DNA from 3 places in the Marinobacter xiaoshiensis genome. Region 3 is predicted to be linked to each of the others. Evidence: predicted binding sites of a transcription regulator. Region 3 holds the regulator's gene; each other region holds the start of a gene.
What was found. The regulator FliA, encoded in region 3, starts transcription of late flagellar genes. The targets are predictions, from matches to a motif close to CTAAAGTTTNNNNNNNNNNNGCCGNTAA.
Positions count from the first base shown of each region.

Region 1: the regulator FliA is predicted to act here: its motif matches at 5,126-5,153, upstream of RKA07_RS15505 (methyl-accepting chemotaxis protein).
Region 2: the regulator FliA is predicted to act here: its motif matches at 7,711-7,738, upstream of RKA07_RS11540 (methyl-accepting chemotaxis protein).

Region 1 is NZ_JAVMBO010000018.1:2,451-12,820, forward strand. Features, by position in the region: gene RKA07_RS15485 (ferric reductase-like transmembrane domain-containing protein) at 1-384, opposite strand, end outside; gene RKA07_RS15490 (FmdE family protein) at 840-1,472, opposite strand; gene RKA07_RS15495 (aminotransferase class V-fold PLP-dependent enzyme) at 1,510-2,640, opposite strand; gene rnk (nucleoside diphosphate kinase regulator) at 3,019-3,402, shown strand; gene RKA07_RS15505 (methyl-accepting chemotaxis protein) at 3,438-5,060, opposite strand; gene RKA07_RS15510 (hypothetical protein) at 5,288-5,953, shown strand; gene RKA07_RS15515 (L-threonylcarbamoyladenylate synthase) at 5,957-6,580, opposite strand; gene RKA07_RS15520 (BolA family protein) at 6,623-6,949, opposite strand; gene RKA07_RS15525 (DNA topoisomerase III) at 7,229-9,391, shown strand; gene RKA07_RS15530 (response regulator transcription factor) at 9,463-10,167, shown strand; gene RKA07_RS15535 (FecR family protein) at 10,164-10,370, shown strand, end outside.
Region 2 is NZ_JAVMBO010000016.1:21,774-32,143, forward strand. Features, by position in the region: gene RKA07_RS11505 (phosphonate ABC transporter ATP-binding protein) at 1-589, opposite strand, end outside; gene RKA07_RS11510 (putative selenate ABC transporter substrate-binding protein) at 589-1,464, opposite strand; gene senB (selenoneine biosynthesis selenosugar synthase SenB) at 1,660-2,646, shown strand; gene selD (selenide, water dikinase SelD) at 2,649-4,925, opposite strand; gene RKA07_RS11525 (helix-hairpin-helix domain-containing protein) at 4,925-5,578, opposite strand; gene RKA07_RS11530 (hypothetical protein) at 5,616-6,014, opposite strand; gene RKA07_RS11535 (bifunctional GNAT family N-acetyltransferase/carbon-nitrogen hydrolase family protein) at 6,131-7,651, opposite strand; gene RKA07_RS11540 (methyl-accepting chemotaxis protein) at 7,766-9,652, shown strand; gene RKA07_RS11545 (hypothetical protein) at 9,660-10,370, opposite strand, start outside.
Region 3 is NZ_JAVMBO010000007.1:379,261-389,630, forward strand. Features, by position in the region: gene flhB (flagellar biosynthesis protein FlhB) at 1-992, shown strand, start outside; gene RKA07_RS05545 (uracil-xanthine permease family protein) at 1,246-2,502, opposite strand; gene upp (uracil phosphoribosyltransferase) at 2,505-3,143, opposite strand; gene flhA (flagellar biosynthesis protein FlhA) at 3,370-5,550, shown strand; gene flhF (flagellar biosynthesis GTPase FlhF) at 5,611-6,927, shown strand; gene RKA07_RS05565 (MinD/ParA family protein) at 7,000-7,812, shown strand; gene RKA07_RS05570 (RNA polymerase sigma factor FliA) at 7,844-8,587, shown strand; gene cheY (chemotaxis response regulator CheY) at 8,750-9,133, shown strand; gene RKA07_RS05580 (protein phosphatase CheZ) at 9,154-9,939, shown strand; gene RKA07_RS05585 (chemotaxis protein CheA) at 9,957-10,370, shown strand, end outside.

The DNA of each region.
Region 1 (10,370 bases), on a different contig from region 3:
GGCAGTGCAGTAATGAAGTGTGATAACCGGATGTTTTTGTTTGGAATTGATCAGGCGCTTTTCCAGAGCCGCCAGAAACGGTGTGATACCTATGCCGCCAGCCACCCATATTTGTTGGGCGAATTGTCCGGCCTGATGACCGGGCCACCGCTTGCCCATGTCACAGACGACTTCCGTAATGTTGGCTGATGTCTGCTTCACGGCCTGAACCAACCCCTTGTAGCGGCGACTGCTTCCGATTTGCCCGGTCAGCGACTGCAGGCTTTCCACGGCACCACCTGCGATCAATAGCGCCATCAGCCAACCGGTGGGTTGGTGCCACCATTTCAGCGGGGCCAACAACAGCGCGTGGGCGGCCAGTACCAGATAAATCACTGGCATCATCCGCCATTTCGACCAGCCAGTGTGTCAGAGCAAAAACAACGGCCAGAATGGCAGTTGGGACATTATTCGGGCATTGAAGATTCCTGCGTGAATTGGGAGGGTACGCACTTTCAGCGCCTCAGTTCACACAGGTGATATATACCTATGATTGTTTTGAATCGAAGCGTCTGCTCAGGCAGAAGGCGTAGGCACTACCAATTACATAAACATTTATACGGGTATATTCTGGGCATACAGCAGCAATAAATTTAACATTAAGACAAGACAATTATTTATGCAGACATGTTAGTCCTGCCGAGGGCACAGGATGGTCTGCGCGGTGATCTGAGCCTATGGAAAGTCAGCAGCGTATGCTGACTTCGGAAACTTGAAATAAAATACGATCTCACCGGAAGCCTGCGGCGTTGACTGCCGCAGGCCCGGGTTCCCGCCTGACACTAGTCAGTGTCGAAGCACTAAACCTTCGCACCACTCAACGGCAGAACACGAACCAGTTCCGGGTCGTCGGCGTGCTCAAGCAGCATTTTGCGTACACGTTTCTGCCAAAGGCGAGCAAACTCCACCTGCTGCTCAGGTGTCTCGCGGTTGTGCATAACAGCCAACATACGCTCGCGTTGGGATTCATGCGGGGGGATCTGATTGGCATCAAATTTTACCGTTACTGCTGCGCCGGTATCGATGCGCTCGAAACGAACAGCCCCATCATTCTCACCACTGTTTTTGGCGAAACTGAGTAGTCCATTACGGGCAAAACGGCCTCCTATGCCCTTAAAGCCACCCTGGGCAGTGGCACCGGTAAGCATTGTTATTACCTGTGCGACAACGCCAATAGTGCCTTCTGTTTCTGGCGCGGGCATGTGTACCCGAATTGCGCCGCGCTCGGGCAGTGAGTTTGGATACAGCACATTCAGTGCAGCCCGAACGCTGAGGTAGGCACCGGCAACAGTCGGACAGGAATGCCCCGCCAGCCTTACAACATCTGCATAGCGATACTCGATAACGCCACCTTCGGCAGCACCCAGAAGATCTGCCAGCGGATCACGTAAAGAAATAACGGGTGCATCATCAAAAAACTTGGGGAACGCCATCACTATCTCCTGAAACCGGGACATTGATACCACAATCTCAGCCCTGAATCGCCTTCAGAGCCACTCTCAGCTTCTCCACAGTTCGATCCACGTTATTCAACTTCTCCAAGCCAAAGAGGCCCATACGGAAGGTGCAGAAACTCTCTGGTTCACCACACATCATCGGCACGCCAGCTGCCGTCTGCAAGCCCTGCCCACGAAACAGGCTAGTGTTATGGATATTAATATTGTCGGTGTGCAACACCACAACGCTCGACGACTCAAAGCCCGGGCTGGCAACACTCTTGAAACCAGCGCCATAAAACAGCTTGCGCACTTTGCGGCCCAATTCTTCCTGGCGCTGAAACAACAGGTCTGGGCCGGTTTTCAACGTTTCAAGCATGGCATCACGAAGGATAGCCAGGGTATCGGTGGGCATGGTGGCATGGTAGGCGTGGCTGCCGGATTCATAGGCCTGCATAATCTGCGACCATTTGCGTAGATCCCCGGCGAAACTGCTGCTGGTGGTTTCTTCTATCCGCGCAATCGCACGGTCGCTCAAGGTGATCAGGGCGGCGCAGGGTGAAGCGCTCCAGCCTTTCTGCGGCGCAGTAATAAGTACATCCACGCCACAGGCGGTGGTATCAACCCAGAGGGCACCGGAGGCTACGCAATCCAACACGAACAAGCCATTAACCTCTTTTACAGCCTCCCCAATGATTTTCAGATAGTCGTCTGGCAGCACGATCCCGGCAGCGGTTTCCACGTGAGGCACAAACACAACGGCTGGCTTTTCCGCCCTGATGCGCCCTGCAACTTCCTCGGCGGGTACAGGTGCAAATGCTGCCTGGGGTGAATCGTCAATAGCCCGTGCGGAGAGCACCGTCACGCGATCGGTGATTCGGCCTGCTTCCAGTATTTGCGTCCAGCGGTAGCTGAACCAGCCATTGCGGACTATCAGGCAGCCTTCATCATTCGCAAACTGGCGAGCCACGGCCTCCATACCAAAACTACCACCGCCGGGCACAATTACAGCTGCTTTGGCGTTGTACACGTGCCGCAAAGTGGAGGAAATATCCCGCATTATTTGCTGAAATGGCGCAGACATGTGGTTTAGCGAGCGATCATTGAATACCACGGAGTATTCCAGTAGCCCATCGGGGTCAACAGAAGGAAACAATTTGGACATGGGGCGTAGATTCCTTGCCTGGTGCAGTTTCTGGATGAATCATCTATGGTGTGAGTCTAACAAATCTGGCGTTATGCGCTTTATTTCTTACGTTTTCTGCAAGCCCACTTGTGGAACCCGACAAAAGCTTATAAATTGACCAAAGCGGCCAAGTTCCCGCTTTTTCTTTATTTATCCAGACAACACACCAGGTGAACCTGTGGGATCATTATTCTCAGCGTTTATTCCTTTCTATCATTCAAGCGCCCGCCGTCAGGCAGGCACTGCTGGTGTGTTGCCCGCTTTTCTCTTTTCTCGCTGAATCCGCTTTAAAAACGCCGGGTTCGGCGCCTGAATCCTGAAATTTTGAATTACTAATTATATTTTTTGGAGATAACTATGGCTGATATGCCGGCAGTTTTGGTTGCTGAAGAAGATTTCAACCGTTTGACTACCCTGATCGAAAAACAGGGTGATTCCGATGTGGCAGAAGGTCTGGATGATGAGCTGAGCCGCGCCACGCTTGTGCCGCTTGCAGAAATGCCAGCGCACGTAGTGACCATGAATTCAAAAGTGCGCTTTCAGAATGCAGATACCGGCCAGGAGCAGGAGCTGACTTTGGTCTACCCTCACGAAGTGGGCACTGGAGAAGGCAAGATTTCTATTCTGGCACCAGCTGGCTCGGCACTACTTGGACTTGCTGTGGGTGATTCTATCGAGTGGCCAATCCGTGGCCGTAACAACATCCATCTCAAGATCATTGGTGTTACCCGAGAGGGCTAATCGCATGGCGGGGGCGGTTTAAGTAGCCCGCCCCGCTAGTTGTCCTTTCTGATTAATCGGAACTGCTCAATAGTTTCTCTAAGCGCTTCCGCCATCACCAGCAAATCACCTGCAATACCAGCCGTTTCCTGAGCATCTGTTGCTGTCTGCTCGGCCGAGCGGCTGATTTCAATCACGTTCTGATTGATAATTTCAGACACATCGCTCTGTTCGTTCGCTGCGCTTTCCATTTCCTGGTTAAGTGAAGTGATTTCACGAACGGCCGACGCAATGGTTTGCAACTCGGTTTCTACTTTCAGGATGGCTTCTACCTCATGCCCTGCCATATCAGAGGCATGGCGCATGGTAGCCACACATTCGGTTACTTCACTTTGAAGAGAGTTTATGGTTTTGCGGATTTCCTCTGTAGATACCTGAGTGCGTGATGCGAGCGCTCGAACCTCATCTGCAACCACTGAGAACCCACGCCCCTGCTCACCCGCTCTGGCAGCCTCAATAGCAGCGTTCAGCGCCAGCAGATTGGTTTGTTCCGCAATATTAGAGATTTCTTCCAACATCTTCGCCATCTGACTGGTACGTTCGTTCAAGTCCTCTATTCGTTTAGCGCCACTCTGTACTTCCGTGTTGAGCGTTTCAATACCCTCTACTGCTGTGCGCGCAAGTTGTTCACCGCTATTGGCAGATTCAGCTGTTTCCGCCGACTTTCGAGCTGTGTGGTTGGCATTCTCCCGCACTTGAACAGCCGATGCGGCCATTTCAGTGGTTGCGCTGGCAACCTGGTCTGTATTGTCTTTTTGAGCCGTGACTTCGCGGCCAGTAGTTTGGGCCTTTTCCGCAATGCTACGGGCCGCCCGCTCAACCTGCTCGGCGTTATCCATCACCGTGTGCATACTTTCACGGATTTTTGCCATCATGCGATTAAACGCAAGGGAAACAGTCCCAATTTCATCATTGCGCGATACATCCAGCTCAATCGTGAGATCAGAGTTTCCGGAAATCTCATCCATACTCACCTGGAGCCGACGTAAACGGGAGAACACCAGCCGATTCAAAACCAGCCCGGTCAGGAAGAATACTGCAACAAAGATGGCGATCTGAATACCGCCACTGGTAAGCAATTGCTGGTGCAAGCTGGCGTCGCTTTCAGCGAGAGAATAATCCACTCGAATCGCACCCAGCACATCCCCTTCCTGGGCTTGATGGCAACCCAGGCAATCCACACCCTGATAGTCTGATTGAGCAATAACCGGGTCAATTAACGTGTAAACACGCCCATTTTCATTGCTTGAGTAACGCTCAATTCTCTGGCCGTCCAGTGCTTTTCTATCGTCTGCATCACGTTTCTGCTCTGCCTGGGTACCGGTGCCAAACATCTGGTTCAGCTGATCGCTACGAATCACCCTCACATCCAGCACATCCGCAGGCGCCATCACCTTGTCCCGAAGCACATCACGGTTGCTGATGGTACCAGTCACCATCATGGTGTTCAGTCCGTCAAAATAGGACTTGGCAAGGCCATCCACGTATTTGTGACTGAACTCTTCCATGTGGTCGCGCTGGGAACTGGCACTATGGAGCACGGTAAAAACCAGGATGAGTGAAAACGCAGCTGCCAGGGCAGCGAGCAGCAGAAAACGAATGGAATATTGGTTTTTCATAGCGACTCGGTCAAAAGAACAATGAACACCAGACTTTACCTGGCTCTTTCAAACATTCTATGTGGTTGACGGCAAAAGGACGGTTAACTTTATAGACATGCGTCAAATATTTACTGACTCAGATCAGAAGCACGTATTTTCAGTGGCTGGCCCGGAATGTGCATACACCAGGAGACAGACGATAAATTTCTGGCGCGCTTGTGCGAGCCAGTGGAGGAATGCACGCCATGTCACTGCTGACATCTCTTATCCAGGCAAGCACCCGCTTTCAGCAAACTCTGGAGAAGCGCCCTGTTGCAAACGGGGCCGATGAACAAAAGGCCAAAGGCACAGCCAGTGCTGAGACATTGCAACCCTCAGGGCCGGGGGATGACCGTTTTACACCATCGGGAGAGCTTTTGACTGATGCCGGCAGGCCTAAATCCCGGAAGCTGCCCCTATCGGATTACAAGCAAACCGTAGGGCAGGATCTTGCCTTCATCAGGGAGACGCTGCGGCACAAACTTGCCGAATATAACCTGAACCCATCCCTATCGATAAGCGTCAACAAAAACGACAGCGGTAGGATTGAGGTGGGCGGCAACCTGGCAGAAGAAACCCGAAGTCGAATCGAGAAGGATTTGAATGTTAACAAAAACTTTGCGGATGCCTTTAGCCGGCTGAGCGTGAACGAGCCAACTCTGCACTTCATGGACAACGCCCTGAAACTCAGCCAAGCCTATGGGGTTAATAATTCACTGCTAGATACGCTGATCAGCGAAAACCAGCAATTCAACGGCTTGCAGGATCTCGTACACCGCTACGACACCCTGCGCCGCTCCGCTCCGACTGACCAATTTAACGTTGCAGCCAACCGGGGCGCTTACGCCTTCAACCTGAACACCCGAGCCTAGGCCCTACTGTTCAAACGGTGCCGGATCGCCCTTGCCCACCCGGGTAACCTCCGGCACTTCACCGGTAAAGTTCACCACGGTGGTTGGCTCCATGCCACAGAAGCCGCCATCAATAATCAAATCAAGCTCATGCTGTAGCGTATCCCGTATGTCGTAGGGGTCCGTCATGGGGTCAGTCTCACCCGGTAAAATCAGCGTGCTGCTCATAATAGGCTCGCCAAGCTCACCCAACAGATCCCGGACAATCGCATTATCAGGAACCCGCACACCAATTGTGCGACGCTTCGGGTTCAGCAGGCGCCTTGGCACCTCACTCGTTGCATCCAAAATAAAGGTATAAGGACCGGGCGTGAAGGTTTTCAGCAACCTGTACTGGGTATTATCCACCTTGGCATACACACCGATATCCGACAGATCCCGGCACACTAATGTGAAGTTATGCTTATCATCCAGCTTTCGAATGCGCTTTATCTTGTCTGCTGCCGGTTTCTCACCCAAATGGCACCCAAGGGCATACCCGGAGTCGGTGGGGTACACAATTACGCCACCAGCGCGAAGAATCTCAACCGCTTGCTTGATCAACCGCTTTTGCGGGTTTTCCGGATGAATCTGAAAAAACTGACTCATAAAAGCCCTCCGCTGTGTTTTTTAGCCATCTGAAGCCGCCGATTAAGCATCAGACTTGGAACCACCCATACAATTCGGTGACGTGGGTGCAACCTGACCCGTTGCCTCCCACTCCTCAGGAGAGTATAGATGCAACGCCAATGCATGCACGCCACCGGCCATCTCCAACTCCTCAGAAAGCACCTGATAAATAGCCTGATGCCGTTTAACCTTCATCTGCCCCGCAAAGGCCGGCGACACCATGGTCACCTTGAAGTGCGTCTCCGAATTAGGCGGCACGCTGTGCTTGTGACTCTCGTTCTCCACCTGAAGAATGCTGGCGTTGAACGCCTCATTCAACTTGGCTTCAATTGCATTCTGCATTTTCATTACTTTTTAACTCCACAGTTCGCTCTGTATGTAGTGGCGATATCTCTGAGCCTGAAGCGGCTGTGGGCGTCGGCTTCCCAAAAGTGTGTGTTGCCAGGGATGGCAACACCAAGCCCCCATGGATGGGTTCACGGCGTCTTTTGGGAAGCCGACGCCCGCAGCCGCCACCTCCAGAGCAAACAGTCTACTACAGAACAAGCAGCCCCCGAACCTTGACACCCAACAACCAAACAGCCACATTCCCCACCACTCCAAATCCAGACAAAACCATACCCAAACATGCTCCTGTACATCGCCGAAAAACCCAGCCTTGGCAGAGCCATTGCCGCCGCCCTCCCCGGCCCCTACCAAAAAGGCCAGGGCTGGATCCGCTGTGGCAACGGCAGTGAAGCTGCGACCGTAAGCTGGTGCATTGGCCACCTGTTGGAACCCGCCGAGCCGGCCAGCTACAACCCGGCGTGGAAAACATGGCGTCAGCACGATCTCCCCATGTTCCCGGACAAATGGCAGCTAACCCCGAAAGACAGCGTGCGCCATCAACTCAACGCACTGGAATCCCTCATTCGGCAAGCAAAGACCATCGTCCATGCCGGAGACCCAGACAGAGAAGGCCAACTGCTGGTTGATGAAGTAATACGCTACTTCGGGACCCAAGCACCCGTAAAACGCATACTCATCAACGATCTGACGCCTGCAGCAGTCGCCAAGGCCATACAGCAACCCAGAGACAATCTGGAATTTCGCAGGCTGTCCCACTCGGCGTTAGCCCGACAGCGGGCCGACTGGCTCTACGGCATCAACCTGACCCGGTTTTATACGCTGAACTACCAACAGCAGGGCCAGAAGGGCGTCTACTCCGTCGGCCGTGTACAAACTCCGGTGCTGGGCCTGGTGGTGGAGCGCGATAACACCATCGAGAACTTCGAACCCAAGCCCTACTTCCCCATTGAGGCACGATTCAAAGCTCAAGAAGAGGAGGCAGACCAACAGCCGTTCACCGCAAAATGGCTGCCGGACGAACAGTTTCAGGATCATCTTGACGAAGAAAACCGCCTGTTGGATCGCGCCACCGCTGAGCAGATTGCAGCCAGCATTCACAACCGGCCCGGTACAGTGTTGGAATCCCGCTTTCGCGACCGCTCGGAAGCGCCACCCTTACCCTTATCTCTCTCGGCTCTGCAAATTGAGGCGGGTCGCCTGTTCCGCATGGGAGCAAAGGACGTACTGGACACAGCGCAGAATCTTTACGAGCGCCACCAACTGATCACCTACCCCCGATCAGACTCCCGTTACCTGCCAGAAGGCCATTTTGCCCAGCGTGAGCAAGTCACCGGTGTCATTGCCCGAGTCTCCCCCGACCTTGCCGATGCCTGCAGCAAAGCAGACTTCAGCCGCAGAACAGCCGCGTGGAACGACAAAAAAGTGGATGCCCACCACGCCATCATTCCCACCAGCAGAACCGCGCCCAACGGAAAGCTCAGTGACACTGAACAGAAGGTATACGGCTTGATCAGCCGCTATTATCTGATGCAGTTTTTTGCCGATGCCATACACCGCGAAGGCCAACTGACCGTGCGAATTACCGAGCACCGATTCCGCGCCTCAGAAACCGCCGTGCTCGAACCCGGCTGGAAAGTACTGGAGCTAAAACTCCGGGACAATAAAAAAGAATCAGATAAAGCACCGCTGCCACGCCTGAGCAAAGGCGAACCCGTTTTCTGCGAAGACAGCACCGTAATCCAGCGCAAAACCAAGCCACCCCAGCACTTTACCGATGCAACGCTGCTCTCGGCGATGACCAACATTGCCCGATTTGTAACCGACCCGGAACTCCGCAAAACCCTGCGAGAAACTGACGGACTGGGTACGGAGGCAACCCGGGCGAACATAATCGACACCCTGTTCAAACGGGACTACCTGTACCGGGACAGCCGCCATATTCGCGCCACCGACAAAGGCAAAACGCTGATCAGTGCACTGCCGGAATCGGTCAGCAAGCCAGACAGAACCGCCGTCTGGGAGGCGACGCTCGAGAGTATTCGCAGGGGTGAAGACGACCCTCGTAAATTTCTGGACACACTGAAGACTGAAATTCGCCTCTTCATTGGCACCAAGGCGGACACGCCAGGTGCAGGCCCTGAAACCCTGGCGCCAAACTGCCCAAAGTGCCGTACACCAATGACCGAGAGAGACGGCAAATTCGGTCGCTTCTTTGCCTGCACTCGATACCCCGACTGCCGTGGCACGCGCCCGATTGAAGATGCAACGCCCCAGGACGGTACCGGGCAAAAGCCTGTACCCTGCCCCCACTGTTTTTCCCCCTTGGTCAGACGGAAAGGTAAAAAAGGCTGGTTCTGGGGCTGCAGTAATTTTCCTGCCTGCCGACAAACAGTGGACGACGAAAACGGAAAGCCTGCATTTCCTTTACGCAAGGCTACATAACGACACTGAATACAGTGCTCCAATTTGTGATAATCGACTGATACAACACCACTTATCCCGGGAGAAGCGTAATGCGCATCGCTCTGCTTGAAGATCAACAAGAACAGGCGCAGCACATACAGTCCATTTTGTCGGAGTATGGGCACGACTGCGACAGCTTTCCTACAGGCCAAAGCTTCATCAGCGCGGCACTGCACCGCAGCTATGACCTGATGATTCTGGACTGGCAGATTCCCGACATGACCGGCATTGATGTGCTCAAAAGCATAAGAGCACAGATTAACTGGCCAATTCCCGTAGTGTTTCTCACTCAGCGCGACAGTGAAGCCGATATCGTTGAAGCCCTGGACGCTGGCGCAGACGACTTTATTGCAAAGCCCGCACGGGCAGCGGAATTGGTGGCACGCATTAACGCCTTGGCACGCCGCGCCAATCCAGACAGCGAAAAGGAAGTCCTGGTATACGGGCCTTTTGAAGTCAACACGCAACACAGAACCATAGCCCTTCACGGTGAAGAGCTGACCCTGACCGACAAAGATTTCGATCTGACCTTATTCCTGTTTCAGAATCAGGGCCGCCTGCTCACCCGTGAAGTCCTTCTGGAGCGGGTTTGGGGCTTGGCGCGCGACATCAATACGCGAACGGTAGACACTCACATGAGCCGCTTGCGGCGGCGGTTGGGCTTGAATCCGGAAAACGGGTTCCGCATCAAAACAATTTACCAGCGCGGTTATCGCCTTGAAGCCATGAAAGCCGAGGCTACCACTGAAGAATGATTGAAAACCCTGTGCCCTTTCTCACTAAAGTATTCCTGATGCTGGCTTTGCTGGCATTGGGCGCACCTGTGAGCGCAGAACTTTCACTTACACGCGGTTCGGCAACAACCATCACGAACGCCTCCAGCCAAACTGCGCCTGAGTGGGTTTATACTCTGAAAGCGGGCGAGAGTTTTACCGAAGTAGCCAGCGATCTTCTGATT
Region 2 (10,370 bases), on a different contig from region 3:
GGCCATCCTGAATGCCCACTATTCTGGTGCAGTAATCCAGCGCCAGATCAACGTCGTGCAGCGCAATAATACTGGTAGAAAACCGATCCCGAAGTAGCGTCATTACCGTATTTGCCATGGGCCCATCGAGCGCTGAAACAGGCTCATCAGCTAGCAGAATGGATGCCTTGCGGTATAAAGCGCGGGCAATCGCAACACGTTGTCTTTGCCCGCCTGACAGTGACGCCGTGGGTGTCCAGAACTTTTCCGTCATTCCAAGTGACTGAAGAAGGGTGGTCACCTCAGCGCGGTCCTTGGCAAAGGGGCGTGCCAGTGTAATCGTGTTATACCAGGTTGAGTGCTTGTCCAGTTGCCCCATGTATACGTTATGGAATACTGACAAAGCACTCACCAAACCCAGCTCTTGGGGGATAAGCGACGACTCCCGATTGACACGTTCGTGCATCAAACGGATGAGTGTGGATTTACCAGCGCCGCTTTTACCCACGAGCGCGATTTTTTCGCCCGGGTTAACCTGCAGCGAAAGCGGGCCTATAACCCGCTTGCCGCTGAATGAAGCCGTAAGGCCAGAGAAAGCGAAGCCTGACATCAATCGAGGATTCCAATCTCTTCAGCTGTTTTACGAATCGGCTCATAGTCGTCGTTAGAGGCGGGAATAAAACCTGAGCGTGGGAAGCTTTCCAGCAGTTCAGGGTTATCGAGGTTCAACAGTGCTTCAGTAACGCGCTGCTTGAAGCCTTCGCCAAAACGCTCATCTACATCACCGCGAATAGTCCACTGGTAATCCGGGTAGGCGGGGGTTTTCCATATAACCTGAACGGCATCCGTATCAATGTTCCCGTCACTCAACTCTTTCTCCCAAACCTGGAAGTTGAGCGCTCCAATATCGTAGGTTCCGGCTTCAACCAAACGCAGAGTGCGTGTGTGATTACCGCTGAAGCCAACGCGCGAGAAGAAATCCTCAGGCTTGGTACCAAAGGTGTCGCGCACATAGAACTCTGGCATCAGGCGACCAGACGTTGAGCCTTTGGATCCGAAGGTGAAGGTTTTGCCCTTCATTGGAGCTTCCAGATCGCTGAGTTTCTCAGTCGGCTTAATTGCAGTGGTGGTATTGGCAATAAAATAGGTTTCGAAAGCTTCGTCTTCAACACCTTGAGCGATTGCCTCAGAACCTGGAACCAACCTGCGGGCCTGCACGCCGGAAAGGCCACCAAACCAGGCGAGCTGAACCTGGTTGTTACGGAATGCAGAAACCGCTGCAGCATAGGATTTCACTGGAATGTAACGTACATCAACATCCAGTTGCTCGGAGAGGTAATCTGCCACTCCACGAAAACGCTCTACCAGTTTGGTTTCGTCCTCATCAGGGATCGCTGTAAATACAAATGTTTCCGCCGATGCGGTTACGGCGGTGACGCAGAACAAGCTGGATACCACTAACTTCCGTATAAGATTCAAAGCCATTTGAAATCCTTGATCGGTTATGTGACTGATATAGTACAGGTGAAGGATACTCTGATTGCCGCAAAGCCTGAACAGCTATACGGTTTAAGGGTTTAATCAGGTCATATATCCGGGCACTATTCTCCGGAAATAGCTTGTAAGTCTACCAAAGTTTCACCCGGGCTCTGAAAGGGGGCCCTTATACCAAAGATGCTTATGGATATTATCATCATTACGCCTGCCGCTCCTGGCTCCAAAGCTGGAAACAGGGCAACCGCTGAGCGCTGGCAGGCGTTGCTGGAACAATCAGGGCATCAAGTGTCCGTTATCACGGAATACAAGGGTGAAGCCTGTGATTTATTTCTCGCGCTGCATGCCTGGCGAAGCCACGATGCCATTCGTTTGTTTCGTGAATCCTGGCCGGGTAAACCTTTGGTCGTCGCTCTCACGGGAACAGACATCTATCGGCACCAGTATAAATACCCTGAGCAAACTCTTTATTCCATGCAGGTGGCTGACGCGCTGATTGGATTGCATGCTCAAGTGGGGGACGATATTCCCGAAAGATTCCGGGACAAACTGGTCACGCTTTTCCAGTCAGCTGACAAGCCACCTGAGGCGCCGGGAGCGGCTGCTTCTGCGACGTCAGACTTCAATGTGTGTGTTATCGGCCACCTCAGGTCTGAAAAGGACTCACTGCGAGCAGCCAAGGCGGCAAGGTTGATGCCCACAGCTTCCCGAATTCGTGTGATGTGTGCAGGCAAGGCACACGACGCTCACTGGGAAGGCCTTGCGACCCGGGAAGCCGATGAGAACCCACGATTCCACTGGCTTGGTGAGCTTGAGAAAGCCGATGTTTTGCAGCTGATGGCCACTAGCCAGTTGTTGGTAATGAGCTCCCTCATGGAGGGTGGCGCTAATGTGGTCTCAGAGGCCTGCCGTGCCGGCTTACCGGTAGTAGCCTCCGATATTTCCGGTAATATCGGGTTGCTTGGTAAGGATTATGGCGGGTACTACCCGGTAGGCAATACGTCCGCGCTGGCTGCTGTGCTCACGCGGGCTGAGACGGATTCAGCATTTTTGGTTCAGTTACGAGAGCAGGTGAGCCAGCTGGCTGGCAAGTTCACACCAGAAAAAGAGCAGGAATCCCTGGAGCAGGCGCTTTTACTTGCCGTGCAGCGCTGTTCCAGGAATCAACCCTGAGTTCATTCCTTTAAGGTAATTGGCTCGATTGGTCCACTTTCATCTTGTGGAGTAACCCGACCGATAATGGCTGTGTGCGGATAGCCCAGGGCTTTCAGCTCTCGAACACACTCTTCTGCCTTATCAGCCGCAATACTCGCCAACAAGCCGCCCGCAGTCTGCGGATCAAAAATCAGCGGATAGCGTGGGTGATTCACCCATTTTTCCTGATCCCGAATACCACGACGCAAGCGTATGTTGGCCGGTTGAAGAGAGCTGAGAATGCCTGCTGCAGCTGTTTCTTCCGCTCCGGGCAGGATGGGTATCGCAGATAGGTCCAGCTCTGCATCCACACCCGATGGCCGTGTCATTTCAACCAAGTGACCCAACAATCCGAAACCGGTCACATCGGTACAGGCTTTTGAACCTGAACGACGCAGGCAGTCTGCCGCCGCCTTGTTGGACTGCACCATGGAGGCGAGGGCCGAATCTATCCATCGTCCTTTGGCCGCCAAGCGGGCGTGAGCGGCGAATAGCGTTCCAGTGCCAATCGGCTTGGTGAGAATGAGTACATCACCAGCTCGCAAGCCGCCTTTACTCATCACTTCATCGGGATCTATCAAGCCATTAACTGCAAAGCCCAGAGCAAGCTCCTGGCCTTCACCAGTATGACCCCCCACCAAAGCACAACCGGCTTCATTCAACACATCTACAGCGCCAGACATCATCTGGAAAACAACGTCCTCCACTTTGGATTCAATACCGTAAGGCACCGTAGCCACAGCGGTGGCACTCTGGGCTTCTGCGCCCATAGCAAATACATCGCCCAAGGCATGGTTGGCTGCAACGCGGCCAAATGTGTAAGGGTCGTCAATAAATGCTCTGAAAAAGTCGACGGTATGCACCACCGCTTTTCCTGGCGGGACTCTCAGCACGGCTGCGTCATCGGGCGCATGCAGGCCGATAATAATATCGTCCCGATCAATGGGCCGAAGCTCACCCAGTGCACGGGAAAGCACCGTACTGCCAACTTTGGCACCGCACCCACCGCAGCGCATAGCAACTGCAGAGATGGCCTGGGATGCCTCCTCAGGATTCTGGGCTGCTGCTGTATCGGGCAGGGCGCCAGATTCTTCCATGGCAGGAAGATCGGTGAATTTTTCCATGAATCGGCGGTCGATCCAGTCTTTCCAGCGCCACACCAGGGCACCATCGAACTGCATATCACCACGGGAAGCTACCGCATACTTGTCACCGGTGCTGATCAACGCCAACCATTTTTTCTGGGGATGGAAATCTTTGGGGGCCTTGCCCAATGCCATGCGTTTAAGGTTGTCCGCCAGAGGGGGGCCTTGACGCACAGCAAACACCCCCGCTTTCTCGCGGGGATGGTTAACCACGTTAGCGATATCGCCGGCGGCAAAAATGCTGTCGTCGTTCTCAACCTGCAAGGTGTCTCGCACTCGCAGGAACAGGCCGTCGTCCAGCGCCAGGCCGGTTTCTTGAAGCCAGGCTGGTCCGCCTGCTCTGGTTACCCAAAGAACTTCATCGGCCTGCTGGGTTTCGCCAGAGGCAGTGCGCAACAACCTGTCGCTGACCTTTTCTACCGGGGACCCAAGGTGGAGTTTTACGCCACGATCAGAGAGTGTCTTTCGGAAAATCTCACGAACTTTGGCGTTATGGGTTGGAAGAATTTCCTTGGCTGCATCAAATAGATGAAAGTGCAGCTGATCAGAATCCCGTCCACGTTTTTCCAGTTCGTTCTTGAGCCGGTATTGCATGGCGAGAGTGAGTTCTACGCCTCCTGCACCTGCGCCTACAACACCAACGGTTAAGGGCCCTTGGTGATTCTCGATACGGGAGAGCAAGGCAAGCCATCGATTATTAAATCCGGTGATTGGTTTTACAGGCACTGCAAATTCAGAAGCGCCTTCAACCTCATTCACTCTGGGAGAAGAGCCTATATTGATCGAGAGTATGTCGTAAGGCACATCCGGACGGCCTTTGCAGATCACACGCTTGCGATTGCGATCTATGCCTATGGCTTCGGAGCGATAAAAACGTGCGCCAGCAAATTCTGCCAACCGGCTCAGGTCGATGTGCACATCATCGTAGCTGTAATGCCCAGCCACATAACCTGGCAGCATTCCGGAGTAGGGGGTGTGAGTATCACGGCAAATAAGGGTCAAGCGCACGCCGGGAACGGGTTTCATTGCAAACCGTTTGAGTACCCCGACGTGGCTGTGCCCGCCGCCAATCAGAACTATGTCCCGTAATACAGGCTGGTCAGGCGTTCGCATCAGTTAATTTTCTTGGCTTCGGCCGCCAGTTGGTCGAACCCCTTGATGCTGGAGAAAGCCTTCAGCTTATCCGTATCATCTGCCGATGGATTGGCAATCTGGTCGATGGAGGTTATGCCAGCCTCTTTCATCTTTTTGGCCGTTGCAGGCCCAATACCTTTAACCAAGGTAAGATCGCTTCTGTCAGCGGCTTTCGCTACTTTCGCTGCAGGAGCTTTTTTTACTGCGGGCTTTTTGGCTGCGGCTTTTTTAGGTGCTGCTTTTTTGGCAGCAGGCGCTTTGGCTTTGCTTTCTTTCTTGGGTGCGGTGCTTTTCGCAGGGGCTTTCTTAAGCTGTTTTTTGCTTTCTTTTTCAGCCTTGCGAATGTCTTCTTTCGAGGCAACGCCCAAACGCTCGAGAATGCTGGACTGCAGTTCGTGGAACTCTTCCAGCCGGCGTTCAAACTCATCAGTGAAACGCTTCATTTCACGCTCACGAAGCTCGTCCACTTCTTTCAGTAGCTTACGCACCGGATCCTGAACCTGGTGTTGCAGGGAATCGAAGTGCTTCATCGCATCGTTGATCAGCGCTTCTATCTGGGCAGATGTCTTCTCAAATTCCTTGTTGACCTTCTTTACGATTTTATCAACGCTCGATTTGGCATTTTTCGCCATGGTATTCACTCCTTGAGGCGGGTAGAACGGATAATAATCAGGCCATATGCCGCATGCTGGACACGGAACCTGAGGAACGTCGTGATTTCAACGACTGCTTTTTGGAAAGCACCTCTCTGATACGGCGTAACTTTTCTTCAAGAGTGGTGTCACCGTCAGACTTTAAATCAGAAAAATCGATTGAGTAGAAAAAGTTGCTGCAGTGTTTTCTGCGTTCGGTAATAAGTCCAGGCACGTTCTCCGCCCGAATTTTATCAAACGGCATATCCATAACCAGATCAAGCGTGACTGTATCGCCGGGGTTGAACATCTTGTCCGTCTTCATAACGCAACCGTAAGAGTCCAATTCAAATAGCGCAGCTTCAACCCGTTCCTTGCGGAACAGGCCGTGCCGGATTGTGAATTGGGCGACCAGATCGGGCAACGCTTCGTTCATGAATACCAAGTCTCTACAGAAGCTGTTTGAATACTGATTAAACAATAGACACTGATAGCAAGATTTGCAACGCCATCAGTGTCATACGATAAACCTTTAATACTGTTCTTCAACACCTATCGGGTGATAATTTCATACATGTCAATTCTGCGGTCTTTAAGGTTGGTAACAGAGCCTTCGTTACGCACCAATGTGAGTTTTTCGAGATCCATGTCCGAGAACATAATCATCTCGGTATTTGGCGTGGTCTCTGCCATCACTGCATCGTGAGGGAAGGCAAAGTCAGAAGGTGAAAACACCGACGATTGCGCGTACTGCACATCAAGGTTTTCCACTTTCGGCAAGTTACCAACACTGCCAGTGATTACCACATAGCACTCGTTTTCGATAGCCCTGGCCTGGGCGCAGTGGCGAACCCTCAAATAGCCGTTCTTGGTATCTGTCCAGAATGGCACGCAGATTATGTCTACTTCTTTCATTGCTGCAATTCGCCCGAGTTCGGGAAACTCGATGTCATAACAGATAAGAATCGCAACACGGCCAGAGTCTGTGTCGAAAACTTCAAACTTGTTGCCACCTTCAACCACCCAATCACGGCGCTCGTGTGGGGTAATGTGGATCTTCCGCTGTTCGTCTACACGACCATCCCGATGGCATAGATAGGACACGTTATAGACCCGGTCGTTCTCCAACAAAGGCATGGAACCGGTGATGATATTGATGTTGTAGCTCACCGCCATCTCTGACATACGATCCCGGAACTGCTGCGTGAAACCGGCGAGGAAACGTATGGCTCGGGTTTGATCTACTTGATCGGTCAAACCCATCAGAGGCGCGTTGAAAAACTCCGGGAAGAGTGCAAAGTCACTCTTGTAATCGGAGAGTGCATCCACAAAGTACTCAACCTGCTCCAGCACTTCCTCAACTGAACCAAACTCTCGCATCTGCCACTGAACGGCACCCATACGAACCTGGGTTTTCTTTTCGTTCAACACAGAGGAGGGCGGGGTATAGAGAATGTTCCGCCACTCGAGCAAGGTTGCATACCCCAGAGACTTTTCATCCTCTGGCAGGTATTTGTGCATCAGCCGGGTTACCTGAAAATCGTTGGAAAGCTGGAAGCTCAAAATCGGATCGTAGATGTCTTTGCGGTCAACGCGATCAATGTACTCGGCCGGAGTGTACTGCTCGGAATACTTGTGATAGCCGGGTATACGCCCGCCCGCAAGAATGGCACGCAAGTTGATTGAACGGCATAGTTCCTTGCGAGCTTCGTACAGCCGGCGCCCAAGCCGATACCCGCGATATTCCGGATGGATAAACACATCCAGCCCGTAAAGTGAGTCGCCCTTCGGGTTATGCCGGATCTGCTCATTGCTCAGAATCAGGTCATCATAGGTATGAGGGTTACTGAATCGCTCGTATTTGACGGAAACAGTCAGAGCAACGGCCACAAGCTCGCCATGATCTTCAATACAGATCTGCCCGTCGGGGAATTGCTCAACCAACGCCTTTATGGTGTCTTTGGGCCAAGCCCCACCAATATCGTCGTAGACCCGATCCATGAGTACCTGAAGCTGTTCATAATCATCAAGCTTCAGGTTGCGGAGGTTTAGATGCAGCTCTTCATGGGCCATTCAGTGGGGCTCCTGTACGGCGTGGAAATGAATTTACGAAACAAGTTTATCAGAAGGCATTAAAGAGTTCGCACAGACGGCCGTTAATCAGTGAAACAAAATAGGGAGCGCGCCGTGCATCTTACATTTGGTCAAAAGCTACTCGTCACTTTCAGCATTCTACTCTTGCTGGTTATGGCCGCCTTCACAATTTCCGGCAACCTCCGTTTGCAAAACACGTCGCAAACCTATGTGGATTCATTAATCGAAAACACTGCAGAGCAGAATACGTCAAGCATTGCTGAATGGCTCAACACCCGGCTTATAATGACCGAATCAACGGCTAAAGCTCTCGAGTCAGTGGCAGACGATAAGCAAGCACATACGTTGCTGCAGGCAATTTCAACAGGCGGCAATTTCAAGGATGTGTACGTGGGCCGTGCTGACGGGTACATGTTGATGAAAAGCCAGGCCGATACTGACACTCTACCTGAGGGCTATGATCCGCGCACCCGCCCCTGGTACAAAAGAGCCATGGAGCTTGGCCGCTCATCCTTTACTACTCCATACCTGGATGCTGCAACCGGCGAAATTATTATCTCTACATTTGCCCCGGTGAAGCGTGGGACGCATCAAGGTGTTGTGGGTGCGGATATTACCCTTAACGCCATTGAGCGCATGCTGTCTGTGATCAATCTGGCAGGCACTGGTTATGCTGCGCTGATCAGCAATGACGGCACGGTGCTGTACCACCCAACCCGGCGCCTGATAGGTAAAAATATCAGCTCGCTACTTGGTGGGGCTCCAAAGCTGAAAGAAGGCTTGCACAGCTTTAAGCAGGAAGGTGCTGACTGGAGCGCCAGCTTTCATGCTATCAGCGATGCCCGCGGTGTTGACTGGTATTTGGGTACCTTCGTTAACCAGGACAAAATAAGCGCCCCTGTTCGAAACGCCATGATAACCGGCGTGATAATGGCTGTTGTTGGGCTTCTGGTATCACTTGTTGTACTGCATTTGGGAATTCGTACCCTGATGGCTCCGATTCGCAGGTTGAATGCAGCCATGGCAGACATAGGCTCAAACGATGCAGATCTCACCCAGCGTTTAGACGACAGCGCCCGCGACGAGTTCGGCCAGTTGGCTGCAAGCTTTAACCAGTTTGTCGGTAAAATTCATCAGGTGGTTCGTGAAGTGCAGCAGGGTAGCAGCGAACTGGCTACCAACGTAACGGCGCTCAGAAGCACGGCCAAGACCAGCCGCAGCAGCGTTGAAAATCAACAAACCGAAATCGATATGGTGGCGGCCGCGATTAACCAGATGTCCGCAGCAGCCCATGAAATTGCACAAAACGCCCAGCAAACGGCAGACGCAGCTAACACAGCGGATGACGACAGCAGGGCATCGCTGGAAACCATGTCTGCATCACGAGATGCGGTGCAGCAGCTGTCTCGCGAAGTAAGCACAGCTGCAAAAGTCATCGATTCACTAGGTCGCGATGTTGCCTCTATCACAACGGTGCTGGAAGTTATTCAAGGCATTGCTGAACAGACCAACCTGTTGGCACTGAACGCAGCCATTGAAGCTGCGCGGGCCGGAGACGCTGGTCGCGGTTTTGCCGTGGTTGCAGACGAAGTAAGAAACCTTGCGCGGCGCACCCAAACCAGCACTGAAGAAATAAACGATATGATTGAGCGGCTGCAGACCGGTGCCAATGATGCGGTAGATGTAATGAACGCATCAACAGCGGTATCTAACGTAAGCATGGAAAAAGCGCAGGATGCCATGGATTCCCTGAACCGCATCACTAGCGCCATTACCGCTATCAGCCAGATGACATCTCAGATTGCCACTGCCTCAGAAGAGCAAACCTCGGTTACGGAAGAGCTGAATTCGTCGATTACCCGCATTGCGGATCAAGGCCAGGAAGCCGCTGCCGCTGCCAGTGAGAATGACGTTTACAGTGGACAAATAGAACAGATTGGCCACACCCTTGATGGCAACGTATCCCGTTTCCGGGTTTGATTGGGGCTTAATCGCGAAGTAGCTCAATCCGCCAGCGCAGGTTGTTCAGCGTATCGCGGCCAATGCTTCCTGACTCTTCACTCAGGAAGGGGTTGTCCAAAACGATGATGGTGCGTTTATCCAGGTTAAGATTAGCAACCGCCGCACCATAATACTGCTCAAGAAACACGCCAAAACTGCCGTCCCGAATGGCGCGCTCCATTCCGAGCTGCAAACGGTGCGCTGTTACCTGGTCTTCAGGGCCTACAAACAGGTAAGAGGGCATTGGATAGGCCAGCACCAGGTTGGGCTCTATCGTCATCTCGGGGTCATTTTCCATTTGCAGGTCGTTAATTACCTCACTGACACCCCTGGCAAAGCAATCGAAACGGTGTTTTCTTAACATTCCAAAGAGAATTTCGTAACGGGAATGGGTAATAACTGGAATCTCGTTGTTTCTGAGTATTGGAGTGTCTGGCCAGTGATCCCCTTGGCCAATTCGCACGCCCCTCTCACGAAGATCGTCTAGGGAGTGAATACCCTCAAACAGTGAGAGACTTTCTGGCATAACCACGCACACGCGAAAACCAAGCAACCCTCCGTCTACAGGAACCGGCACAGGGGTCAAAAACTGCTCCCGCTCCGCTGATGTGGCCACGTTTGCAATATCCACCATACGGGTTCCGCCTCGACCCAGCTCGCGCAGTGCTCGCCCTTGGCTAAGCTCCTGGCTCCGGAT
Region 3 (10,370 bases):
TGATGTTTGGCGCCCACTTGGGAGCTGCGTTGGAGGCCATCATGCGTGATGCTTTCACGCTGGAGCGCTCTGCAGTATTTGACACCCGGCACATGAGCCTCCAGCTGATGGCCTCGGCTAAAGAAGCTGCATGGGCGCTTTCCCCGATTCTTGTAATTCTTCTGATTGCCGCTATAGCCGGATCCATCGGCATTGGTGGTTTGTTATTCAGCGGTAAAGCGATAGCCCCTAAACTGAATCGCATGGATCCCATCAAGGGTTTGGGACGCATGTTCTCTGCCCGCTCCCTTATCGAGCTGGTTAAAGCTATCGCTAAAGTGGGCCTGGTAATGGCCTTGGCTGTGCTCATTCTGAATGTTCGCACGGAAGATTTACTCTCCATCGCCAATGAGCCGGCAGTGCCCGCCATGGAGCACGTGCTCTGGACCTTGGGTTGGAGTTTTTTCCTGCTCTCATGCGCCACCATCATCATTGCCATGATCGACGTGCCATTCCAGATTTTCGATCACCAGAAAAAGCTGCGAATGACCAAGCAGGAAATCAAAGACGAATATAAGGATTCTGAAGGCAAGCCCGAGGTTAAAGGCAAAATTCGCCAACTCCAGCGAGAAATGGCCCAGCGCCGCATGATGCAGGATGTGCCGACGGCCGACGTGGTCATCACCAACCCGACTCACTATGCGGTGGCGTTGAAATACGATCCGGACTCCATGGGCGCGCCCATGGTGGTCGCCAAGGGCAATGACCAAACGGCCTTCAAAATCATGGAAATCGCCCGCGAGCACAAAGTCGAAATCCTCCGCACGCCCCCGCTTACTCGTGCGGTTTACCACAACAGCGACATAGGCGACGAAATCCCCGATGGCCTCTACATGGCCATAGCTCAGGTTCTGGCTTATGTGTTCCAGCTCCGGCAGTTCCGCAAGGGGCGCGGGCCCAAGCCTGGGATGCCTGACTTGCCGATTCCTTCCGATTTGCGGCGGGATATTTAGCCGGCCGGCTTGGGCTCCTAGCCTGCTAGCTTTGGTGGGGGAGTGGTGGTGGGTGGCCTTTCCAAGACTGTCGGTGGCCAAGGACGGCCACCGTCAAGCCCCCATGGATGGGCTCGTAGCGGTTTTTGGGAGGCAGCCCCGCATGGCGGCAAGCACCAAAGTCGGCAGGCTACAAAAGAGGAGGGTAGGTACAAGGAGGAAGAGCCACCACCAGTGCCCGAAGGCACCAGTGGGACAATAATTAACGCTGAGGTCAGTCTTCTTTGTGCTCGTAAATCGCCTTACCCCATGCTTCACGGCTGCCCGGAAGAATCAGGTTCAGGATGATGGCCGCTACCGCACACAGGGCGATACCTTCAAGGTGCCCAAGAACCATACCGCCGATACCGAACACCAGAGTCACACCTACGATAACCAGATTACGCGCCTGAGAAAGATCAACTTGATGGCGGATCAGCGTGCTCATGCCTACCACAGCAATAGAGCCGAACAGCAAGCACAGGATGCCGCCCATTACCGGCACCGGAATAGTCTGCAAAGCTGCGCCGAACTTGCCCACGAATGCCAGCACGATCGCAGTGCAGGCCGCCCACCACATAACCTTCGGGTTGAAATTGCGAGTCAGCATTACAGCGCCGGTTACTTCTGAATAAGTGGTGTTTGGAGGCCCACCAAACATAGCTGCTGCACTGGTAGCCAGGCCGTCGCCTAACAAAGTGCGGTGCAGGCCGGGCTTTTCCAGATAGTTTTTACGAGTCACATTGCCAATTGCCAGAATATCCCCGATGTGCTCAATGGCCGGAGCAATGGCCACAGGAATCATGAACAAAATTGCGCCCCAGCTAAATGCTGGCGCCACAAAGTTGGGAACCGCAAGCCAGGGGGCCTGCTGGATAGGCGTTGTATCAACAATGCCTGCAAGAGCAGACAGCACATAGCCAACAATCACACCAAACATAATGGGAATCAGGCGAAAAATGCCCTTAGCCCAAACCGACGCAACAATCGTCACAATCAGCGACGTCATGGCAATCCAAAGAGCAGTAGCTTCTGGAATCAGCTGAACCGCACCATCGCCGGTGCGGCCAGAAGCCATGTGCACTGCAACCGGCGCCAGGCCAAGGCCAATCACCATAATCACCGGCCCAATAACTACGGGAGGCAGCAGGCGGGTTACAAAGCCGGTGCCGCGCAGCTTTATTGCGCCACTGAGAATAATGTAGAGGATACCTGCCGCCATCAGGCCGCCCAGAGTCTCCTCAAGGCCAAACTTGCCTTTGGAAGCAATAACAGGCGCGATAAAAGCGAAAGACGAGGCCAGGAAAATCGGGATCTGGCCACCGGTAACAATATGAAAAATCAGAGTACCCACGCCGGCCGTAAAGAGTGCGACGTTTGGGTCGAGGCCAGTGATCAGAGGCATCAGAACCAGCGCACCAAATGCTACGAGGAGCATCTGTGAGCCGGCAATTGCCTGCTTCCAGGTTGAATCCGTGGAGTGGTCTTGCATGATCAACTGTCCTTTTGCTTGGTGCCGAAGATTTTGTCACCGGCATCGCCAAGTCCGGGCAGGATGTAGCCTTTCGCGTTCAGGCCGTCGTCTACAGACGCGGTGTAAATGGATACATCCGGGTGCTTGTCCAGAACATTCTTTATACCCTCTGGTGCTGCCACCAGCACCAGAGCACGAATTTCGGTGCTTCCGGCTTTCTTGAGCACGTCGATGGTGGAAATCATCGAGCCGCCGGTGGCAACCATAGGATCAACGATCAGAGCCATGCGCTGATCCAGTTCGCCCACCAGTTTTTCCAGATAGGTGTTGGACTCCAGAGTTTCTTCATTACGGATCTGGCCCACCACGCTCACCCGGGCAACCGGGATCAGGCTGAGAACACCGTCCAGCATGCCAAGTCCAGCTCGTAAAATAGGGACGATGGTGATTTTTTTGCCTTGAATTTGTTCCACATTTACCGGGCCAGCCCAACCGTCGATGGTTTTTTCCTGCAGGCTGAAATCCTTGGTGGCTTCATACGTCAGCAGAGCCCCAACCTCCTGAGCCAATTCACGAAAGTTTTTGGTGCTGATCTCGGCGCGGCGCATCAGGCCGAGTTTGTGTCTGATCAGGGGGTGTCTTACCTCGTGGACTGGCATGGGCTCACCTGTTTTCTGGGTCTGGGGATAAAGGGTTGAGTGTTGCAATTTGTGGCGCAAGGATACCGCATCTTACAGAGTGAGTCAGGCACCAGAAGTCAGCTCGTGAATGAAATTCTGTGCGGGCTGGTACGGATCTTGCGGTAACAGAGTGAAAGACACTTTGGCGTCAGAATCTCGACCCTGAAAACGCCTTCAGAATCAGTAAATCGGAGAAGTTTAGGGCATGGACAGAGCTTTAGTCCTCAGTAACGTCAAATCCCTGACGCAGGGCAACCTCGGCGTACCCATTATGTTGATGGGCTTGCTGGGCATGATGATATTGCCTGTGCCGGCTTTTTTGCTGGACGTTTTCTTCACGTTCAACATCACGCTTTCCATTGTCATTCTGCTGGTGTGCGTATACGCGCTTCGGCCCATGGAATTTGCGTCCTTCCCAACGGTACTGCTGGTCGCAACGCTTTTGCGCCTGGCGCTGAACGTTGCGTCTACCCGAATTGTTTTGCTGGAAGGGCATGAAGGCGGCGATGCCGCAGGTAAGGTTATTGAATCCTTCGGGGCGGTTCTGATCGGTGGCAACTACGCGGTTGGACTCGTGGTGTTCGCCATTCTGATGATCATCAACTTCCTGGTGGTAACCAAGGGTGCCGGCCGGGTGTCGGAGGTGAGCGCACGCTTCACTCTGGATGCCATGCCTGGCAAGCAGATGGCCATTGATGCCGACCTGAACGCAGGCCTGGTTAACCAGGATGAAGCAAAACACCGTCGCGAAGAGATTGCCCAGGAGGCGGATTTCTACGGCTCCATGGACGGTGCCTCCAAGTTTGTTAAAGGTGATGCAGTTGCTGGTCTGCTGATTCTGGCCATCAACATAGTTGGCGGTGTCGCGATTGGCATGATCCAGCACGGCCTCGATTTCGGGCTTGCCATGGAGCGCTATGCACTGCTCACCATTGGTGATGGCCTGGTTGCCCAGATTCCCTCACTGCTCCTCTCTACTTCCGCAGCCATTATGGTTACCCGCGTTACCTCCAGCCAGGATATGGGCGGGCAGATTCTTCAGCAGATGTTCAGTGCGCCAAAAGCCTTGGCGATTGCTGCCGGCATTCTGATACTGCTTGGTTTGATTCCTGGCATGCCCCACGTTGCCTTCCTGGGGCTTGGAGGGCTTGCAGCGGGAAGCGCTTGGTATATCTGGAAAAAAGATCGCCAGACAGTGGAAGAAGGAGGCATGTTCCCCAGCCGCGGAGGCGCGGGTGTTGTGTCAGGCTCTGGTGGGCGAGACTTGCCGCTGGCTGGTGATGCGGGTGGTGATCCGGGGCGTCAGCTACCTGCTCCGGGCGAAACCCGTGAGTTGGGTTGGGATGACGTAGCCACAGTAGATATTGTCGGGCTGGAAGTGGGCTACCGGCTAATCCCACTGGTTGATAGAACCCAGGGCGGTCAGTTGCTCAGCCGTATAAAAGGCGTGCGTAAAAAGTTGTCCCAGGACTTGGGATTCCTGATGCCCTCCGTGCATATTCGCGACAACCTGGATCTCATGCCGAACGTGTACCGCATCACGTTGATGGGGGTGACCATCGCGGAGGCGGAAATTCACCCTGACCGCGAACTGGCAATTGATCCGGGGCAGGTGTTCGGAAAAATCGAAGGTATAGAAGGCAAGGATCCTGCCTTTGGTCTGGATGCGAGCTGGATTGAGCCTGAGAAGAAAGACCAGGCGCAGACGCTAGGCTATACCGTGGTGGATGCCAGTACAGTTGTTGCAACCCATTTGAACCAGGTTCTGCAAAAGCATGCGCACGAACTGTTGGGGCACGAAGAGGTGCAGAAGTGGCTGGATCAGCTGGAGAAGGCTTCACCCAAGCTGGCAGAGGAGTTGGTGCCCACCACTGTGTCTATCAGCCTTCTGCTGAAAGTGCTGCAGAACCTGCTCAAAGAAGAAGTCCCCATCCGGGATATGCGCTCCATTGCCGAATCCATGGTGAACGTGCATCCGAAGAGCCAGGACCCCAAGTTGCTGACCACGGTAGCGCGTCAGTCTCTGCGCAGGATGATTATCCAGAGTATCTGCGGTAACGATTCAGAAATACCGGTTATTACCCTGGATCCCGATTTGGAACAGTTGTTGCTTAAGTCTGTTCAGCAGAGTCAACAATCTGGCGGACTGGAAGATATAGGCATGGTTCTGGAGCCGAATATGGTGGAGAAGCTGCAGCGCTCATTGCAAGACAGCGTGCAGCGTCAGGAAATGCTGGGTAAGCCGGCCATCCTGCTGGTATCCGGGCCCTTGCGGCCGGTGCTCGCCAAGTTTGCCAGTTACGGTGTGGAGCGGCTGCATGTGCTCTCCTACCAGGAAATACCCGATAACAAACAGATTACGATCGTGGCGTCCGTGGGCCAATAAGCTGGCGGATGAAAGCACGGGTAACGCAGATAACGCGTGGCCGTTGGAGGATGCAATATCATGAAAGTTAAACGTTTTTTTGCCAAAAGCATGGCTGAAGCTCTGAGGCAGGTCAGTGAGCAGATGGGGCCAGATGCTGTCATCCTTTCCAATCGCCGTGTAGACGGCGGCATCGAGATCGTAACCGCGTTGGACTACGACGAAAATATGGCGCGCCAGAGCTTGGGCGCAGAGGCCAGTGAGGCCACTAACGGAGCCCGCCTTGCAGAGATGCAGGCAGAGCGTCATCGTCGGCTGGAGGATGAGTTGAGTCGCTCTCGCTCCCGTATTCGCGACGTGCGTGAAAGCCGAGCTGCAAGGGGGCAGGGTTACGCTGATGCATCCTTTGCAGAGTTGCACAGGGCCGCGAGTGAAGATTTTGCAGAGCCAGTCTCTCAAAACGCTGGTAACGAAAATTATTCTGATGAGTTCGCCCGCATGCGTGCAGAAATAAACTCCTTGCGGGATCTGATGAGTGGCCAGCGTGGTGAGCCGGAGAAGCCCGGCATCAACGCGGTCCAGCAGCGTCTTGCAGAGCGGCTCCAGGAATTTGGTCTTGGTAATGATCTGGCGAGCTCGCTCTCCCGCCGCCATAAAGGTGGCAAGCTGGAAGATGGTTGGAAACAGTCCCTGAAAATGCTTGTTGCGGGCGTGCGTACTCCCAATCAGGAGTGGCTTGATGAAGGGGGTGTATATGCACTGGTTGGCCCTACAGGTTCGGGCAAGACTACCACCATCGGCAAACTGGCAGCGCGATATGTGTTGAAACACGGCGCCGATTCTATTGCACTGGTCACGACAGACCGGTACCGGGTTGCGGCCCATGAACAGCTTTTCGTGTTTGGTCGTATACTGAATGTGCCGGTGCGCGTGGTGGATGAAAGCAACACCCTTGATGATATTCTTGATGAGCTCTCAGACCGGCACCTGGTGCTGATCGATACGGCTGGGCTAACCAGTACAGACAGAGGCTATCAGGAACAATTGGCAGAATTGGCCCGTAGCCATCACAGCATCCGGACGCACCTGGTTGTTTCGGCAACCAGCCAGCCGCGTATTATGAAATCCGTCTGGCATTGCTATAAGATGGCAGGTCTTACAGGCTGCGTGATGACGAAGATTGACGAAGCCCTGACTCTGGGCGAATCTTTGGGCTTTGTGATGGAAACCGGGCTGCCGGTTGCCTACTACACTGATGGGCAAAAGATCCCGGGGGATCTGCATCATGCTGAAGCCGTTCCGCTCGTACGCTTGGGAGTCGAGCGTCTGAAAATGCTTCAGCAACAGGCGGCGGCAGAGAAAATGCCTGATACAGAGCGCCCGCGGGAAATCGCATGAGGCTGTGAAAATCTGAGTTGTATCCGGTTATGAACCATATCCGGTTAATCCTGGCGAGAGATTATAAACAGTATGAGCAAAGCACATCCGGTACAGGTGATCGCGGTTTCCGGCGGCAAGGGCGGGGTCGGCAAGAGTAACATTTCAGTTAATCTTGGCATCGCTCTGGCGCAAAAAGGCAGGCGCGTTGTGCTGCTTGATGCCGATCTTGGCCTGGGGAATCTTGATGTGCTGCTCGGGGTAACCGCCAATCGTACCTTGCAGGACGTGTTGGCAGGAGAGTGTGACCTCAGAGACGTTCTGGTAAATGGTCCGGGCGGGATTAAAATCGTACCGGCATCTTCCGGAACTCAGCGCATGACCCAGCTCAGCCCCATGGAGCATGCCGGCCTGATTAACGCATTCAGCGAGTTGGGCGATCAAATTGATGTGCTGATTATCGATACGGCGGCCGGTATTTCCGAGTCTGTTGTGAGCTTTTTGCGGGCCTCGCAAGAGCTGTTGCTGGTGGTGTGCGATGAGCCCACATCCATCACAGATGCTTACGCCCTGATTAAACTGATGAACCGTGATTACGGTACCAACCGCTTCCGCATTCTCGCCAATCAGGTGAGCAGTGAGCAGGAAGGCCGCCATTTGTTTGAAAAAATAACCCGGGTAACCGAACGATTTCTCGATGTGGCACTACAATATGTGGGTATGGTGCCTTACGACGAAGCTGTGAAGAAAGCCGTTCAGCGCCAGAAAGCCGTGCTGGATGCATACCCCCGAGCCAAAGCGTCGCTTGCGATCAAGGCACTGGCTGACAAGGTAGAAAGCTGGCCACTGCCTTCATCACCCCGCGGACACCTGGAATTTTTTGTGGAGCGGCTCGTCGAAGTCTGAAACGGATCCCGTAAAAAATAAAACCGGATGCATGACATTGGCGAAAAACCTGGGAATTTATCATCAGGCTGGTGTGAAAAGTCCCTCGGACCTCATAGAGACTCACGCCCCCCTGGTAAAGAAAATCGCACTTCATCTTTTAGCGCGGCTACCGGCCTCGGTGCAGCTCGACGACCTTATGCAGGCGGGTATGATCGGGTTGCTGGAGGCCGCCCAGCGCTATAGTTCAACCAAGGGCGCAACCTTTGAAACCTATGCCGGAATTCGCATCCGAGGGTCTATGGTGGATGAAATCCGCAAAGGCGACTGGGTGCCGCGCTCTGTTCACCGAAACGCTCGTCGGGTTGCCCGTGCAATCAAGGAAGTAGAAGACCGGGAGGGCCGTGAAGCCCAGGACTTTGAAGTGGCGGAAGAGCTCGATATGTCTCTTTCCGAATATCATGCCACTCTGGCCGATGCTAACAGCGGACGGCTTTTTAGTCTTGATGAGCTCAATGAATCCGGTGAGCTGCCGATAGAAGAAACAGAGGCCCGGGATAATCCGCTGGATGATCTCACATCTGATTCTTTCCGCAGCAGCCTTGCGGCGGAGATTGAGCTGCTTCCGGAGCGGGAAAAGCTTGTACTGAGCCTGTATTACACGGAGGAACTGAACCTCAAAGAGATTGGCGCTGTTTTGGGAGTCAGCGAAAGCAGGGTCAGTCAGATTCACAGTCAGGCCGCGTTGAGATTGCGTGGAAGACTTTCCGAGTGGCGCCTTGAGGAACACAGCTAGGCGTGGCTTGAGACTTCAGGGTTCTGATGAAGTGTAGTATTTGGTAACCGATGCTTTACAAGCGCGATAAAGATCAGACAATACATGGTTAAATCAGCGGCCTGCTACACTTTAAGCGCAAAGGTCAAAACGAATTCCGGGTCTTAATAACTGGAGGTCCCTTTGGACAAAAATATGAAAATTCTCATTGTGGATGATTTCTCCACAATGCGACGGATCATCAAAAACCTGCTCCGTGATCTTGGCTTCACCAACACCGATGAAGCGGACGACGGAAATACAGCTTTGCCTATGTTGAAAAGCGGTAAGTACGACTTCCTTGTGACAGATTGGAACATGCCGGGAATGTCTGGCTTTGATCTGTTGAAGGCAGTGCGGGCAGATGAAAACCTGAAAACCCTTCCTGTTTTGATGGTTACCGCCGAAGCCAAGCGCGACCAGATTGTTGCAGCGGCTCAGGCTGGCGTGAATGGGTACGTAGTAAAACCGTTCACTGCTGCCGTTCTAAAAGAAAAAATCGAGAAGATTTTTGAACGAATTCAGTAACCGGAAATTGGATGGGGCGTATGAGCGATAAAAAAAAGATCCATCGGGATCTTGAGCCAGAAGTGACCGAAAAGCTCCGGCACCAGGCAGCAGAGCTCGCCCAAAGTGTGGAAGGCGGCGATTATGCCCGAGCGATGAACCTGATTAATGAGTTAAGCGAAGTCAGGGATCAGAGCCTTTATCGTGAAGTTGGCCGTTTGACACGAACGCTTCATGAGGCAATCCGCAACTTCCAGATTGATCCGCGCAGCCAGGAACAAAAAGAGGTGCTGTCTTTGATGACAGACGCATCCGACAGACTGGCGTACGTTGTTCAAATGACAGGTCAGGCTGCCAATCGCACTATGGACCTGGTTGAAGAGAGCATGCCTCTCGCTCAGACACTCCGTGAAGAAGCCTCGTCATTGAGCGAAGAATGGCAGCGGTTGCGGCGCCGGGAAATGCAGCCGGCTGAGTTTCGTGAACTTTATGGCCGTATAGATACCTTTTTTCTTAGCGTTACCAATGATGCGGACACACTTTACAGCAGTCTTTCCGAAATTCTGCTGGCGCAGGATTTTCAGGATCTGACGGGCCAGGTAATACAGCGGGTGACGGCTTTGGTGAAGGAGGTTGAGGAACAGATGCTCAGCCTGGTGGTTATGGCGAGCCACGTTGATCAGCTTACCGGCACAGTACACCAGATTGAAAATCAGGAAGTCTCCGCCGAACAGGGCGTAGGGCCGCAAATGAAGGCTGAAGAACGCGAAGATGTAGTCTCGGGACAAAATGACGTAGACGATCTGTTATCCAGTCTCGGTTTCTGAACAGAAGAGGTTAGCCCATGGCGTTTGATGCCGATGATGAGATCCTGCAAGACTTCCTGGTAGAGGCCGGGGAGATTCTTGAGAAGCTGTCGGAACAGCTTGTTGATCTTGAGCAACATCCAGACGACAGTGATCTGCTCAACGCCATATTTCGTGGATTCCATACCGTAAAGGGTGGTGCAGGCTTTTTGCAGCTTGACGCTTTGGTTAACTGCTGCCACTCCGCCGAGAACGTGTTCGATATACTGCGCAACCATAAACGCGCGGTGGATTCCGAGCTGATGGACGTTGTGCTGGAAGCTTTGGATCATGTGAATGCCATGTTCGAGCAAGTGCGTAACAGGGAAGAGCTGACGCCTGCGCCGGACGAACTGATTGCGGCACTGGATGCTCTTGCACTGCCCCAGGTTGCTGGCGAGCCGGTGAGCAAC